Regions from separate parts of the Arthrobacter paludis genome, predicted to be linked through region 1. Evidence: predicted binding sites of a transcription regulator. Region 1 holds the regulator's gene; the other holds the start of a gene.

Region 1 (7,505 bases):
ACGTGAGCCTGGACCTGATCTTCGGCACGCCGGGGGAGTCCCTGGCGGACTGGCGCACCAGCCTCGAGTCCGCGCTCGGCCACGCCCCCGACCACGTGTCCGCGTACGCGCTGATCGTGGAGGAGGGAACGCGCCTGGCGGCGCAGGTCCGGCGCGGGGAGGTCCCGGCCCCGGACGACGACGACCACGCGGACAAGTACCTGCTGGCGGACGAGCTGCTCGCCGCGGCCGGCTACGGCTGGTACGAGGTCAGCAACTGGAGCACCGCGGAGGCGACCCGCTGCCGCCACAACGTGGCCTACTGGCGCGGCGGGGACTGGTGGGGGGCCGGCCCGGGCGCCCACTCCCACGTGGGGGGCCTGCGCTGGTGGAACGTGAAGCACCCGGCCGCCTACCAGCAGCGCGTGGACGCCGGAGTGTCGCCGGCCGCGGGACGGGAGACGCCCGACGCCGACGCGCTCCACCTCGAGCGGGTCATGCTGGCCACCCGGACCGCGGACGGGCTCCCGGTCGACGATCTCCGCCCGGCCGGGCGGAAGGCGGTGGCGGGCCTGGTCGCGGAGGGGCTGGTCGACGGCGTGGCCGCCGTCCGCGGGCGGGTCGTGCCGACCCTGCGGGGACGGCTGCTGGCGGACCTGGTGGTCCGGCGGCTGCTTGACTTCTAGCCGGCCCGGCGGGGCCCGGGGCTAGTTGACCAGGCGCAGGTTGACCGGGTAGCGGTACGGCCGGCCCCGGTTGACCTCGATGCCGGCGACGACGCCGCTGACGGTCATGTAGACCCACAGGGCCACGGCAACGACGGCGAAGAAGCCGCCGATGAACGGGATCAGCGACAGCAGGTTGGCCAGGACGGCCAGGATCGTCGGCGGGAGCGTGAAGTTCAGGGCCTCCTTGGACTCCTGGGCCGTGAACGGCCCCCGGTCCCGGTACACGACGTGGATGATGGCGGAGGGAATGCAACCGAGGATCGCCCCGAAGTGGGAGATGGTCGCCCACTGCCGGTCCTCCGACGGGGTCAGCGGCAGTGGGGACGGCGAGGAGCCCTCGAACCGGCCGGCGTCTCCCGAACCGCTCCGCGCATCCTTGTTGAACCCGTAGTCCACGTGTGCTGTGTCCCTTTCGCTGGTCATGTGATCCGCGCCCAGTCTAGCGGTCCGGGCGGGCTGCCCGCGCTAGGACTCGGCGGTGAGGAAGTCGATGACCTCCTCGACGCGGCCGAGCAGGCTCGGTTCCAGGTCGGCGTACGTCCGCACGCTGCCCAGCAGGCGCTTCCAGCCCAGCGCGACGTCGGCCGGCGTCGAGTGTGGCCAGCCGAGGCCGCGCAGGATGCCCGTCTTCCAATCCGTGCCGCGGGGCACCACCGGCCAGGCCGGGATGCCGAGGACGGCCGGCCGGATCGCTTGCCACACGTCGACATAGGGGTGGCCCACGATCAGGACGTTCCCGCGGGCGCCGGGGACCGCCATGGCGGCATCGGCGAGGCGCCGCTCCTTGGAGCCGGCCACGAGGTGGTCCACCAGGATCCCGAGGCGCCGGCCGGGGCCCGGCGAGAAGTCGCGCACCGCGCCCGCCAGGTCGTCGACCCCGTGCAGGGGCTCGACGACGATGCCCTCGACGCGCAGGTCGTGGCCCCACACCTTCTCGACCAGCTCGGCGTCGTGCTTCCCCTCGACCCAGATCCGGCTGGCCCGCGCGGTGCGGGCGGGCGCGTTCTCCACGGCGATGGAGCCGGACGCCGTGCGCCGGGGGCCGGTGGCCTTCGCCGGCCCCGCGGGGGCGGTGAGTTCGATCGGCTCGCCCTCGAGCAGGAACCCGAATCCCGCCGGGAAGGACCTGGTCCGGCCGCGGCGGTCCTCCAGGACGATCGTGCGCACCCCGCCGGCCCGTTCCGTGCGCAGGACCTCGCCGACCCAGCCGGACTCGGCGTCCTCGAGCACCATGCCGACGGCCACGGGCACCTGGCGCAGCCTGCGCCGGACCGGTGCCGAGAGGTCTTGCGCCCCCCACTGGTGGATGTCCACGTGCGACCGCCGCCTTCCCGCTCGTGCGGCGGCCCGATCGGCCGCCGCGCGCCGACCATGCTAACAACAGCCCAAGGTATTAGACTTAGCACTTAGCGATTCCGAGTGCTAAGCACGCGGGAGCGTAGACAGGACGACGCCGAGACGCCCGGGAGGAGTTGGCCCATGTCCGAGCCACGCCGCCTCGAGGTGCTGCGCGCCATCGTGGAGGACTACGTCCACTCGCGCGAGCCCGTCGGCTCCAAGGCACTCGTCGAGCGACACTCGCTCGGCGTGTCCGCCGCCACGATCCGCAACGACATGGCGGCCCTGGAGGAGGACGGGCTGATCGTCGCGCCGCACACGTCGGCGGGGCGCGTCCCGACCGAGCTGGGCTACCGCCGCTTCGTCGACCGCATCGACGAGGTCCGCCCGCTCTCGCAGGCCGAGCGCCGCGCGATCCGGGCCCTCATCGAAGGGGCGGACGACCTCGACGACGTCATGGCCCGCACGGTGCGCCTGCTGGCGCAGATCACGCACCAAGTCGCGGTCCTGCAGGTGCCCGACCTGCGGGACGACTCCGTGCGCCACATCGAACTCGTGCTGCTGGCCACGGGCCAGGCGCTCGTCGTGCTCATCAGCACCACGGGCAAGGTCGAACAGCGCATCGCCCAGGTGCCGCCGGAGACCACGGACGACGGGCTGGCGGCGCTGAAGTCCGCGTTCCTGGCCGCGGCCTCCGGCCGCCGCGTCACCGCCCTGGCCGGGGCCGCCGACGCGGCGCTGGCCGGCCTGGGCCCGGAGCTCGCGGCCGCCGGTGCGGCGGTGGCGGAGTCGCTGCGTGTCCTGGCGGCCCACGGTGCGGAGAGCCGCATCGTCATGGCCGGCACGGCGAATCTGGCCCGCTCCACGAACGACTTCGCCCAGAGCATCACCCCGGTGCTGGAGGCGCTCGAGGAGCAGGTCGTCCTGCTGCGGCTGCTCTCCGAGATGGAGCTGGACGGCCGCGGCATCGCCGTGCGGATCGGCAGCGAGAACACGGGCGGGCTCGCGGAGACGTCCGTCGTGGCGACCGGCTACGGCCCCAGCGCCACCGCCAAGATGGGCGTGCTCGGGCCCACCCGCATGGACTATCCGGCCAGCATGGCCGCCGTCCGCGCCGTCGCGCGCTACCTGTCGCGCATCCTCGCCGGCTAGGCGCCGGCCCAACGACCGATCCACGAAAGGACCCACCCGGACCGTGAGCAACCACTACGAGGTCCTCGACGTGTCGCAGGACGCGAGCACCGAGGAGATCAAGAAGGCCTACCGCAAGCTGGCCCGCAAGCTGCACCCGGACGTGAATCCTGGGGAGGACGCGGCCGAGCGGTTCAAGCTGGTCACGCGCGCGTACGAGGTGCTCTCCGACCCGGAGAAGCGCCGCAACTACGACACCACCGGCAACGAGAACGGGCAGGCGGCCGGCTACGGCCAGGGCGCGGGCGCGGGCTTCGGGTTCAGCGACATCTTCGAGCAGTTCTTCGGGGCCGGCCAGGCCGGCGGCCCCGCCTCGCGGACCCAGCCGGGCCGGGACGCGCTGATCACGGCGAAGATCGACCTGAAGGACGCCGTCCAGGGCGTCGTGTACCCCCTGGAGATGGACACCGCCGTCACGTGCCCGACGTGTGACGGGTCCTGCTGCCAGCCGGGCACCTCGCCCGAGACGTGCACCATCTGCCACGGACGCGGCCAGGTCCAGCGCCCGGTGCGGTCCTTCCTCGGCACGATGATGACGGTCGAGACGTGCAGCGCGTGCCGCGGATTCGGCACGACCCTGCCGAACCCCTGCAACGAGTGCATGGGCCAGGGGCGGGTGCGCGAGCGGGTGAGCAAGCAGCTGCGGGTGCCCGCGGGCGTCGCCACCGGCACGCGCATCCACCTCGCCGGCCAGGGCGAGGCCGGGCCGGGCGGCGGTCCCGCGGGGGACCTCTACATCGAGATCGAGGTCAAGCGGCACCCCGTCTTCGAGCGCGAGGGCCACGACCTCCACGCGACGCTCGCCGTGCCCATGACCGCGGCCATCCTGGGCAGCGACATCTCGCTGGACTCCTTCGACGGCCCGCAGACCGTGACCGTCGAGCCCGGCACGCAATCCGGGGACACGGTCCGGCTCGACGGGCTGGGCGTGCCCCGGCTGCGCGGCTCGGGACGCGGCGACCTGGTCGTGCACCTGCAGGTCGAGACCCCGACCCACCTCGACTCCGAACAGCGCGAACTGATCGAGCGGCTGGCCACCCTGCGCGGCGAGGAGGTCGCCGAGGGCCGCCTCGCCGAACGCGGCGGCGTGTTCTCCCGACTGCGCGACCGGCTCCGGGGCTGATGAGCAACCAGGCCTTCCTGGCGGACGGCGGGCTCCTCGACGCCGCCGCAGCCGGCGGGGCGCTCGTGCTCGACGGCCCGGAGGGCCACCATGCCGTGACGGTCAAGCGGGTCAGGCCGGGGGAGCACGTCGACCTCGTCGACGGCCGCGGGCGCCGCGCCGTGTGCGTGGCGGAGACCGCGGACGCGGGGGCGCTGGGCGTCCGCGTGGTGCGCGTGGTCGACGAGCCCGAGCCGCCGGTGCGGACCGTGCTCGTGCAGGCCCTCGCCAAGGGCGACCGCGACCTGCAGGCCGTCGAGGCGGCCGTCGAGCTCGGGGTCGACGCCGTCGTCCCGTGGCAGGCGGAGCGCTGCGTGGTCCGCTGGAACGCGCAGAAGGCACCCAAGGCGCTAGCGAAGTGGGCCGCGGCGGTCCGCGCGGCGGTCAAGCAGTCCCGGCGCGCGCGCCTTCCCGACGTGGAGGCGGCGGCGACGACGGCGCAGCTCGCCGTGCGGACCCGCGAGGAGACGGAGGCCGGTCGCCTCGTCGTCGTCCTCCACGAGGAGGCCGACGCGCCGCTGGCCTCCGTCGTCGGGGACTGGCTGGAAGGCGCGGCCGGCACGAGCGGTCGGGCCGTGGTGCTCGTGGTCGGCCCGGAGGGCGGCATCGCCCCGGGCGAGGTCGAGCTGCTGCGCGCGGCCGGCGCCGCCGTCGCCTCGATGGGCACGAACGTGCTGCGCGCCTCGACGGCCGGGCCGGCGGCCCTGGTACTCGTGCGGCACCTGGCCGGCGCGCTGGGCTGACCGGAAGCCGCCGGCCGTCCCGCGCCCGGCGGCGCATCCGCGCGGGGGCCCCGCGGGCCACCGACCGCGGGGCTACTGGACCTCGAAGCGCTTGTCGTCGACGCCCAGGCGCGCCGCGCCGGTGCCGCCCTGTCCCCACACGGCGACCTCGTACCGCCCCGGCTCGAGCGGCACGCCGACCTCGAACCCGTTCTCGGGCAGGTCGCCCGCCCCCGTGGCGAGGCGCCCGCCCGCCACGGCCTCGCCCGTCTGGCCGTCGTCGCCCACGCGGCGGACCTCCCACTGGGTTCCGCCCGCGTACCCGGACGTGACGCCGTGGACACGCACGGACCCCGCCTGCAGGCTGGCCCCCTCCTGCGGGTCGATGATCCACACCGGCGCGCGCAGGCGCGGCGAACGCTCGATCGGCCCCACCAGCGGCACGTGGCCGAACGCCGTGTACCCCGGGCGCCCGTCGACCAGGATGACGACGCTGGCGGGACTGGTGCCGGCCAGCAGGCCGGCATTCGCCGCGGCCGCGGTGGCCGTGTGGACCAGCTGCTGGACGGAGCGGCGGGCAAGCCCCTCGTCCATGGTCCGGCCGAAGGCGTCCGCCGACAGGTCCACGGTGATGGTGTTGTCGCTGCCGATGGACGTGCCGATCCGCGTGGCGGGCCGCCAGAGGCTGAAGTAGTCGGGGTCGGTCGGCTGGTTCTCGAGCAGGTACTTGATGCTCGTGGTGATGGGATCGCCCTGGTCCTCGGCCTGCTGGAACTCGCGGTAGAGGTAGACGGTCTGGTCCCGTTCGCCGAGCCAGTACACGGGGGAGAGCCGGTGGCTGCTGACCGTTTCTAGGGGTGCCGGCGACGGCGCGGGGGCCACGGCGCGCGACGACGTGGACGCCGACGTCGGGTCCGGCATCGACGCCGCCGGGCCGGCGGCGCCGCCGCTGCATCCGGCCAGGACACCCAGCAGGCCGAGCGACGCCAGCGCGGCAGCACGCGCCGCGGCGCGTGGGCGGTGTCGTCTCTGGGGCACTTCCGGTCTTCCTTCGCGGGTCCCTGGGGGGAGGGGGGACGGCGGCCGGGGGGGCTGGCCGCCTTCCCAGCTTGGCACAGCGCGCAGCGGTGGGACGGCCGTGACGGGGCGCCGGAACCGGACTGTTGTACGACTGATACTTAAACGGTTGGGCTAAACGGGCTCCGCCGCGTCGGGGCGGGGGACGGCGGCTCGCGTAGGATGGTCTCGCGCGGACGGCCCCGGTGCTCCGGGACCCCACCACCGTCGGCGCGGCTGTGGGAGGCAGCACACGCACGCATGAGCGAAGAAGCCAGCACGACCGGCCCTGGAGGAGCGACCGTGGTCAGGTTCGACACCACGGACGAGATGGTCGCCGCGTTGGGGGCCCAGGACGAGGTCCTGCGCATCATCGAGGGCGTGTACCCGGGGGCGCGCATGCACGTGCGCGGGAACGAACTGACCGTCTCGGGCGACGCGACGGAGGCCTCCAAGGCGTTGCGGGTGGTTGCCGAGGCCCGCGGCATCGCCCGGCGCGGTACCCGCGTCGGCCCACAGACCGTCGAGCAGATCGTGCGGATGGTCGAGGCCGGCAACGCGGCCCCGGGGGCGGCCGGCGAGGTCTTCGGGCTGAACATCCTTTCCGGCCGCGGCAAGAGCATCCGGCCCAAGACGGTGAACCAGAAGTCGTACGTCGATGCGATCGACGACAACACGATCGTCTTCGGCATCGGCCCCGCCGGCACCGGCAAGACGTTCCTGGCCATGGCGAAGGCGGTGCAGGCGCTGCAGGCCAAGGAGGTCAGCCGCATTATCCTGACCCGGCCCGCCGTCGAGGCGGGGGAGAAGCTGGGGTTCCTGCCCGGAACGCTCACGGACAAGATCGACCCCTACCTGCGGCCCCTCTACGACGCGCTGCACGACATGATCGACCCGGAATCGATCCCGCGGCTGATGGCGGCCGGCACGATCGAGGTCGCCCCGCTGGCCTACATGCGCGGCCGGACCCTCAACGACGCCTTCATCATCCTCGACGAGGCCCAGAACACGACGCCCGAACAGATGAAGATGTTCCTGACGCGCCTGGGCTTTGGCTCGAAGGTCGTGGTGACCGGGGACGTCACGCAGATCGACCTGCCCGGCGGCACGAAGTCCGGCCTGCGCGTGGTCACCGAGATCCTCGGAGGCGTCGACGACATCGCGTTCTGCCTCCTCGACGCCAACGACGTCGTCCGCCACCGGCTGGTCTCCAGCATCGTGTCCGCCTACGAGGCGTGGACGGAGCGCGAGGCCGGCCCGCCGCAGCGGGGACCCCGCCGGGGTCCCGCCCACCGCACACCCCGCACCACGCCGCACCCCAAGGAGTCC
Region 2 (7,505 bases), on a different contig from region 1:
TGCGGATGTAGAGGGCGACGAGCAGCATGGGGATCGCGGCCAGGAAGGGGATGCGCCAGCCGAAGGAGTTGAAGCTCTCCTGCGAGAAGAACAGGGTCATCAGGAAGAACCCGCCCGAGGAAAGGATCGTGCCGATGGGCGAGCCGATCTGCGGGATGGCGGCGTAGCGGGCCCGCTTGGCCAACGGCGCGTTCTCGACGACGATCGTCATCGCGCCCGACCATTCGCCGCCGACGAACAGGCCCTGCAGGACGCGCAGCAGCACGAGCAGGACCGGGGCAGCGATGCCGATGGCCGCGTAGGTGGGGAGCAGGCCGATCAGCCCGGTGACGAGGCCGATGCCCACGATCGTGATCATCAGGACGCGGCGGCGGCCGATCCGGTCGCCGAGGGCCCCGAAGAACATGCCGCCCAGGGGACGGGCCACGAGGCCGACGCCGAACGTGGCGAAGGAGGCCAGGGCGGCCGCCGTCGCGTTCTCGTTGGCGAAGTATTGGACGTTGAAGACCAGCGCGGCCGCCGCGCTGAACAGGAAGAAGTCGTACCACTCCATGGCGGTACCGAGCAGGGCGCCGAGGGTGACCTTCCGCGCCTCCTCTTCCGAGATCTGCCGGGTGGCCCCGGCCTCGAGATGGTGGGCCGGAACGGCGTTGGTGGTGGTGGCCATGTCTCCTCCGCGGGACGCGTGGTGGGTGATGCCGGCCGGGTCGGCCCCGGCCACCACCCAGCATGCCCTGGACCCACGCGTTCTTGTGTCGCCAATCACATCCGGTTCCGTAGACTGGCGTGTGCAAATGCCCAATTTTTGCCCGCGGAGGCCGTGTTGGAGACCCCTGAAGCAGCCGGACTGTCGGATTCCGACGCCCGGCGCTGGAACGAACTGCTCGACGGCCTGGACGCGGAGGAGTTGACGGACGCGTTCCTCGCCCGGGTCCTCGAGCTCGAGGACTACCGCGGCGGTCCGCTTCCGGCCCGCGAGATCCGCCGGACCGGCACCGCGTCGTTCGAGGCCCTGATCGCGGGGCTGCGGCCGGGGGCCGACCGGGTGGCCCTCGAGGCGGAGCAGCAGGACATCGCCCTGGAGGTCGGGGTGTCGCGGGCCAGGGCAGGGATCCCGGTCGCGTCGCTGATGACGGCCATCCGCCAGGACTTCACGGTGCTGTGGGACCGGCTGCGCGGTCAGGCCGGGCCCGGCGACGCGCCGCTCCTGGTGCGGCAGGCGGACTCGGTGTGGCGGATCGTCGACGAGTACGCAGCCTTGACGCAGGCGGTCTACCTGCGCGAGAGCCAGCGGATGGCACTGGAGGAGAGCTCCGCCCGCCAGGCGCACCTGGCGGCCCTACTCGGTCCGACCGCGGCGACCCCCGCCCAGCTCGAGGCGATCGCCGAGGGGCTCGGCATCGATGCCGGGACGCCGCTCTGCGTCGCCGTCGCACTCGGTGACGCGGCCTCGGGATTGCGGATCGCGGCCGCCCAGGCGGAGCGCCGGGGAGTCCTCATGATGGCCCACCCGTCCGCGGACGGCCTCACGGTCCTCTGGGCCCCGGGCCGGCCGGGCTCCGCGGCGGCCGAGACCACCGAGCGGGTCCGGGCCCTGTCCTGCGGCCTGGTCGAATCGGTCGACGGGCTCGCCGGCATCTGGCCCGCGGCGCGGCTGGCGCGCGAATTGGCCGGCCTGGCCGATCCCGTGGATGGGCGGGCCGCGACGCTGGACGACGCGTGGCCCCGGATCGCGCGGCTCCGGCTGGCTGAGGCGGGCGTGCCCCTCGGCGCACCGGTCGACTCGGCACTTGCCGGCTGCGGACCCGCCGAGCACACGCGGCTGGTCGAGGCCGTCCGCGCCTACCTCGAGACGGGAAGCGTCGCCGAGGCCTGCCGGCGCGTGTTCTGCCACCGGAACACCCTCATGAACCGCCTGCGCCGCTTCGCCGACCTGACGGGCATCGATCCGACCGTGCCGAGGGAGGCCGCCCGCCTCGTGATCGTCTGGGCGTAGGCGCGGGCGACGGGACAGCGCGCAGCAGGCCGGTGGGCGGACCGGCGCCCCAAGCGCGTCGCCGGGCGGACCGGCGCCTCAGGCGCGCCGCCGTCGTCCGCCCCCGCACACCCTATGGCGCCGGTGGCGCCCCACGTGACTCCCAGCGACGCCTCCGGTTGCCGCGACATTGTGAAACAGGGCACAATCGGCCCTGAATCAAGAGTCCCTGCCGCGAAGGCCCTGGCCGGCGGGGCGGCAACCCTCAGGCTGTAGCGGGGTGCCCCAGGTGACGATTCGACGCGCGCCAGCCCGGCGCGCGTAAGTACGGCGCCGCAGGGGACGCGGCGCGTGGAGAGCGAAAGGCACACCTATGACCGAAACCGCCATCACCCCGGACTTCGACATCGACCTCGAGGAGGCCACGGTCCGCGCCGAACGGCTCGAGGCCGCGGGCCGCAACTGGTTCGAGCGCATCGGGCAGGACCCGGGGAACGCCGACCTCGTGTTCCGGGCGCGTGGAGAGGGAATCGGCTCGGTCGCGACCCGGATCACGGCCGGCCGGCACGAGTTCACGATCGACGAGCCGGCGGCCCTGGCCGGCGACGACGAGGGCACGAGCCCCGTGGAGGCTGCGCTGGCCGCGCTCATCTCCTGCCAGGTCGTGGTCTACCGGCTGTACGCGCACCAGCTGGGCATCCGCGTCGAGGACATCGCGATCGACGCCGAGGGCGACCTGGACGTCCGCGGCCTGTTCGGCACGGCCGACGGCGTCCGCCCCGGCTTCTCGGACGTCCGGCTCAAGGTCACCCTGACCGGACCCGAGCCCCGGGAGCGCTACGAGGAACTGCAGCGGACCGTCGACGAGCACTGCCCGGTGCTGGACCTGTTCCGCAACCCGGTACCCGTCTCCGTGGAGGTCGCCAAGGCCTGACCCGGAACGCCGGCGGCGCCGGGACGCCACGTTGGGTGGTGTCCCGGCGCCGCTGCGCGTGAGGGCTCGGGCGGGGGCCGCTGCGCGTGAGGGCCCGGGCGCGGGCGGGCGCCGCTTGCGGGCGCGCGCCCGCGCCCGGAGGCGGGGCTACGCCTCGACGGAGCGCTGCCGGCCGCCGGTCTTGCCCTCGATCGTCTCGGCCGGGGTGCCGGCCTGGACGGCGATCTTGCGGGGCTTGGCAGTTTCCTGGACCGGGATGGTCACGCTGAGCACGCCGCGGTCGTAGTGGGCCGCGATGTTCTCAGTGTCCAGGCCCTGGCCCAGGCTCAGCTGCCGCACGAAGCTGCCTCCGCGGCGCTCCCGGGTGATCCACTGGACGTCCTCGTCGGCGTTGAGCGTGCGCTCGGCCCGGATGGTCAGGAGCTGGCCGTCGACGTCGATGTCGACGGAGTCCGGATCGATGCCGGGCAGGTCGGCGCTGAGGACGTAGTGGTCCCCTTGGCGGAACAGGTCCATCGGCATCTCCCGCAGGGCGCTGCGCCCCTCGAGGAGGGCGCCCGCAACGCGGTCGAGCTCGCGGAACGGGTCGAACATGGTGGCCATTGCGATCAACTCCCTTTCGCGGCACCGGGGTGCCTTGTCGTGGTCTTCCTAGGGCGTCCCTAGAGTTGAGTCTCTCCGACTCAACTGTTATGAGATTAGCACTCTCCTGATGTGAGTGCCAGATCTTCGCCACGCCGTGGGTGAACGCGGATGCGCGGTCGGTGGACGGATAGTCTGTGGGGCGTTCCCACGGGGGGTGAGGGAACATCCCCGCCCCCGTCGAAGGAACCCATGCCGAAGCTTTCCGCCGCCCTTCCGGCCGCAGCCGCCGCACTCGCGTTGGCGCTGGCCGGTTGTTCCGCCCCGTCCCCCGAGCCCGCCCCCGCCGCAGCAACGGAGGCCATCGACAGCGCCACGGACCACAGCCCGGAGGACGCACTCTTCGCGCAGACGATGCTCCCGCACCGCGAGCAGGGCATCGAAATGACCGACATCCTCCTCGCCAAGCCGGGGATCGACGACGACGTGGAGGACGTGGCCCGGCAGGTCGGCGCCAACCACTCCAGCCAGGCCGAGCAACTGGGCGCGTGGCTGAAGGCCCAGGGCGAATCGACCTCCCCGCAGCAGGCGACCGACGGGCTTCAGCGCTCCATGGAGGGCCTGCTCTCCGACGAGGAGATGGACCGGCTCCGCGACGCCCCGGCCGGCGAGGCCGAACGGATCTACCTCGCCGGAATGATCGAGCACCACCAGGGTGCCGTCGCGATGGCCCAGCAGCAGGTGAGCGATGGGTTCAACGACCAGGCCGTCGGGCTGGCCCGGCAGATGGTCGACCACCACCGCGAGGAGATCGCCCAGATGGAGCAACTACTCTCCCGGTACTGAGCGCCCGCCGGCGCGTGCGCCCGGGACGCTCCGCCCCCGGGACGCTCCGCCCGGGGTCGCTCCGTCCGGGGTCGCTCCGTCCGGGGCGGATGCCATGGCTGATCGGCGGCGGGCTCCGCGTTCAGAACGGCGGGACGTCGTCGTCCGATGGTCCCTCGTGTGGCTTGACCGGCGAAGCGGCAGCGGCCTCCCTCGCGGCGACACCCCGGCGGAGGTCTTCGAGGCCGTAGGCCCAGACCTTTTCCGAGTGGGGATCGACGGGGATGGCCCGTGGGGACTCCGCAGCCGGGGCTGGTTCGCGCGGAGGCGGTGGCCCGTGAATGGCCCAAGGGATCTCCGGCGCGGTGATGTGGCGCCGGCCCGTGACGGTGGTGAACTCGATGGCGCCGCCGCCGAGCGGCGTGGAGCGCATGAGTCCGGCGGTGTCCAGTGCATGGTGGCGGGCGCAGTCGGGGTGGAGATTGTCCAGGCTGGTCTCCCCTCCCGCGGCCCACTCGATGGCATGGTCGTTCTCGCGGGCCGGCATGTTGCAGCCGCCGACGCTGCAGGTGGGTTGCCGGGCCTTCAGGACCCGCTGCTGCGCGCGGCTGGGTCGGTAGCGGGCCCTTCCATAGTTGGGACGGGCCAGAGCCGACGGCGGCGTGAACAGACCTCGCCAGTCGACGGCCGCTGGGCAACCCCCCGGGGGCGGCGCGGGAGACCCGGTGCACAGTGCGGCACGGATGGCCCGGCGCTCCCGGTCGGCCGGCCGGTACTTCCGGGCGGCCATCGCGACGATGGTGCGCCCATCGGGCCCGGTATAGAGGCGGTCCCAGGTCGCGGCGGAGGCGGCCAGCGCGAGGGCGGTATCCGTGTCGAGGGGTCCGTATCCGACGAGATGCGCCCCGCCGGCAGAGCCCGCCCGGGTATCGGCAGCGGCCGGTTCCCCGGGGTCCAGCCCATGCTCTGCATCGCCGCCCGCGACCTCTCGCCGAAGGACCTCGGTTTCCACAGCGGTCCCCGCACCAGCGACACCGCCCGCCGCCCCCTGCGGCAGCGCCGCCCATGACGAGCCGGACGACAACGCGGCGGGCTCCGTAACACCCGACGCGCCTTCGTCAGCAGGCTGGTCATCCCCCTCGGGGTGCAGCTCGTCCCGGCCCTCGACTCCGGGACGGGCCAGAATCTCAGACTGGCCTTCGCTGTCGGCGCTGTCGGTGTCGGCACGGTCGCGTCGGGCCCCGTCGGCGCCGCGGTCGGACGGGGCCCCGACAGCTCCCTCGAAAGCGCAGACGGGCTCGGCTCCGGCTCCGGCTTCCCTCGCGGCGCCCTCTCCCCTCGCGGCGCTCTCTCCCCTCGCGGCGCCGACGGCCGTCGCGGCACCGGTCTCGGCGGCGGAGTCCGTTCTGGTCGCGGTGGGAAGGCAGGTGTGCGGCAGGAGGACCATGACTTCCGCGCGGATGTTCTCCCATGCGGAGGCTTCCTCGGTTCCGAGGACAAGCTCCACGAGGACGTCGGCGCGGAGTTGCGTCATGGTGCGGGTTTCCCCGGGCTGGCTCTTGAGTTCCGCCGCGATGTTGGACAGGCGGTCCGCCACGGCGACGCCGTACTCGGCGGGGATCTTCGCGAAGAGTTCGGCCATGCCCTCCTCGCCGGGGGAGACCACGACGGCGCGGTCGGCCCGGTGACGCCGGACGCGCTCCTTGGCGGGACCGGGGCCGAGCTTTTGCCTGAGGGACTTGGCCGTCCGCCCCAGGGTCGCGGGATTGGTGGTCGGCGCCCTCTGGAGCAGTTCGCCCTCGAGCCAGGCGCGGCGCAGCCCGTTCTGGGCGAGTTCCCCGGCCACGGATCGCAGGTAACCCTCGCGAGTGGCCTCGTCGACGTCGGGCCCCGGGGGCTCCAGGGGTTCGGGCTGGACTTCCTGACACGCCTCCACGATGGTGCGGGCATGCAGACCCGAGATCGACCCCTCGGAGAGCGCGGCGAGGACCTGGGGATGCTCCTGCTCCAGGTCCAGAGCCTCGACGATGCGGATTTGCATGGTCCGCTCCGAGAGGTGGAGCGCCTGGGCGAGCGTGAATGCCAACGACGTCTTGAGCCAGCCGCCCCAGGCGGGCGTGGGGGCGCCGAGCTCGCAGCGAAGCCGCGCCGTGGCGTCGGCATCCGCCGCCTTTCCGCTGGAGCGTTCGGCCAGGTCGCTGATCTCGCGCTGGTGTTCGAGCCCCATGGCCTTGGCCGCCGCGGCCAAGGCGACGTGGGTATCGGACTCGAGGCACCGCCGCCGGGCCTCCAGCGCCATGGCGACGGCCTCTGCTTCGGCCAGGGAGAGCTCGGCATCCGGGGCAATCCAGAGCCGCCCATCGGCAAATCCGGCCCGCTCGGGCGCGACCCCACGAATGGGCAGGAGCGCGCCAGGACGGTCCGGGCCGGGAGCCGGGGGTGCGAAGTCCCGCACCCGGACTTGGGACGCCGGCTCGGCGGGAAGGCCGTCGCCCGGGACCGGCGTCCCAGCCGAGGCGGCGCCGCCACCGACGACGGTCGGGCGCTCGGCGCCGGCGCCGGGGGTACCGGCACCCGCGCCAGGGACACCGTCACCCGTGCCGCGCGCAAACCCTTCGCCCAAGTCCATGCGACCAGACTAGAAGAGACCTACGACACATTGGCGCTGGGTACTCAATTTGTGGAAAACCCGTTCTAGTCGCTGCCCCGTCGTCCACGCGAATCGGCCGCGGCGCGGCCGCCGCGCCCCGCAGCGCCGCCACCCGCGCCGCCACCCGCGCCGCGCCCGCGCTAGACCCGCCGCGCCCGCGCTAGACCCGCGCCCCGCCCGGGCTCGCCCGGCGCTACACCCGCTGCCCGGCGATGATCTTCTTCGCCGCGTCCAGGTGGGCGGTCGTGCACTTGCCGCCGTACCCGGCTTCGTACATGTAGTAGTCGTCGAGCCGGCCCACGCGCTGTGCGCCCATGACGTCGGAGATGCAGTCGGCCATGTGCTCGGTGCCGTTCGAATTGCCATAGACGCGGTTCATCGCCGCGTCCATGGCGTCGGGGTCGTACCCGTAGGCCCGGTACTGCAGGATGTGCCCGCATTCGTGGTACTGGACCGCCACGGCCAGGGCGTGGTCGGGGTGCAGGGACTTCCCCCTCGGATCAAGCATGGAGAGGTGGATCAGTTCCTCCACGTACAGC

What was found. The regulator HrcA, encoded in region 1, represses chaperone genes, less so after heat shock. The targets are predictions, from matches to a motif close to TTNGCACTCGNNNNNNNCGAGTGCNAA.
Region 2: a site for HrcA is predicted at 3,608-3,634, ahead of AC1Q5D_RS16795 (Hsp20/alpha crystallin family protein). Genes of this name have one in related genera too.

What each region holds. Positions count from the first base shown of each region.
Region 1 covers NZ_JBXAEW010000010.1:9,588-17,092, forward strand. The annotation lists gene hemW (radical SAM family heme chaperone HemW) at 1-665, shown strand, start outside; gene AC1Q5D_RS09685 (DUF4870 domain-containing protein) at 687-1,130, opposite strand; gene AC1Q5D_RS09690 (DUF3097 domain-containing protein) at 1,173-2,021, opposite strand; gene hrcA (heat-inducible transcriptional repressor HrcA) at 2,187-3,197, shown strand; gene dnaJ (molecular chaperone DnaJ) at 3,241-4,359, shown strand; gene AC1Q5D_RS09705 (16S rRNA (uracil(1498)-N(3))-methyltransferase) at 4,359-5,141, shown strand; gene AC1Q5D_RS09710 (GerMN domain-containing protein) at 5,214-6,158, opposite strand; gene AC1Q5D_RS09715 (PhoH family protein) at 6,438-7,505, shown strand, end outside.
Region 2 covers NZ_JBXAEW010000025.1:3,800-11,304, reverse strand. The annotation lists gene AC1Q5D_RS16810 (MFS transporter) at 1-667, opposite strand, end outside; gene AC1Q5D_RS16805 (PucR family transcriptional regulator) at 821-1,996, shown strand; SAM riboswitch class IV at 2,193-2,309, shown strand; gene AC1Q5D_RS16800 (OsmC family protein) at 2,349-2,909, shown strand; gene AC1Q5D_RS16795 (Hsp20/alpha crystallin family protein) at 3,057-3,512, opposite strand; gene AC1Q5D_RS16790 (DUF305 domain-containing protein) at 3,744-4,337, shown strand; gene AC1Q5D_RS16785 (HNH endonuclease signature motif containing protein) at 4,459-6,945, opposite strand; gene AC1Q5D_RS16780 (S-layer homology domain-containing protein) at 7,160-7,505, opposite strand, start outside.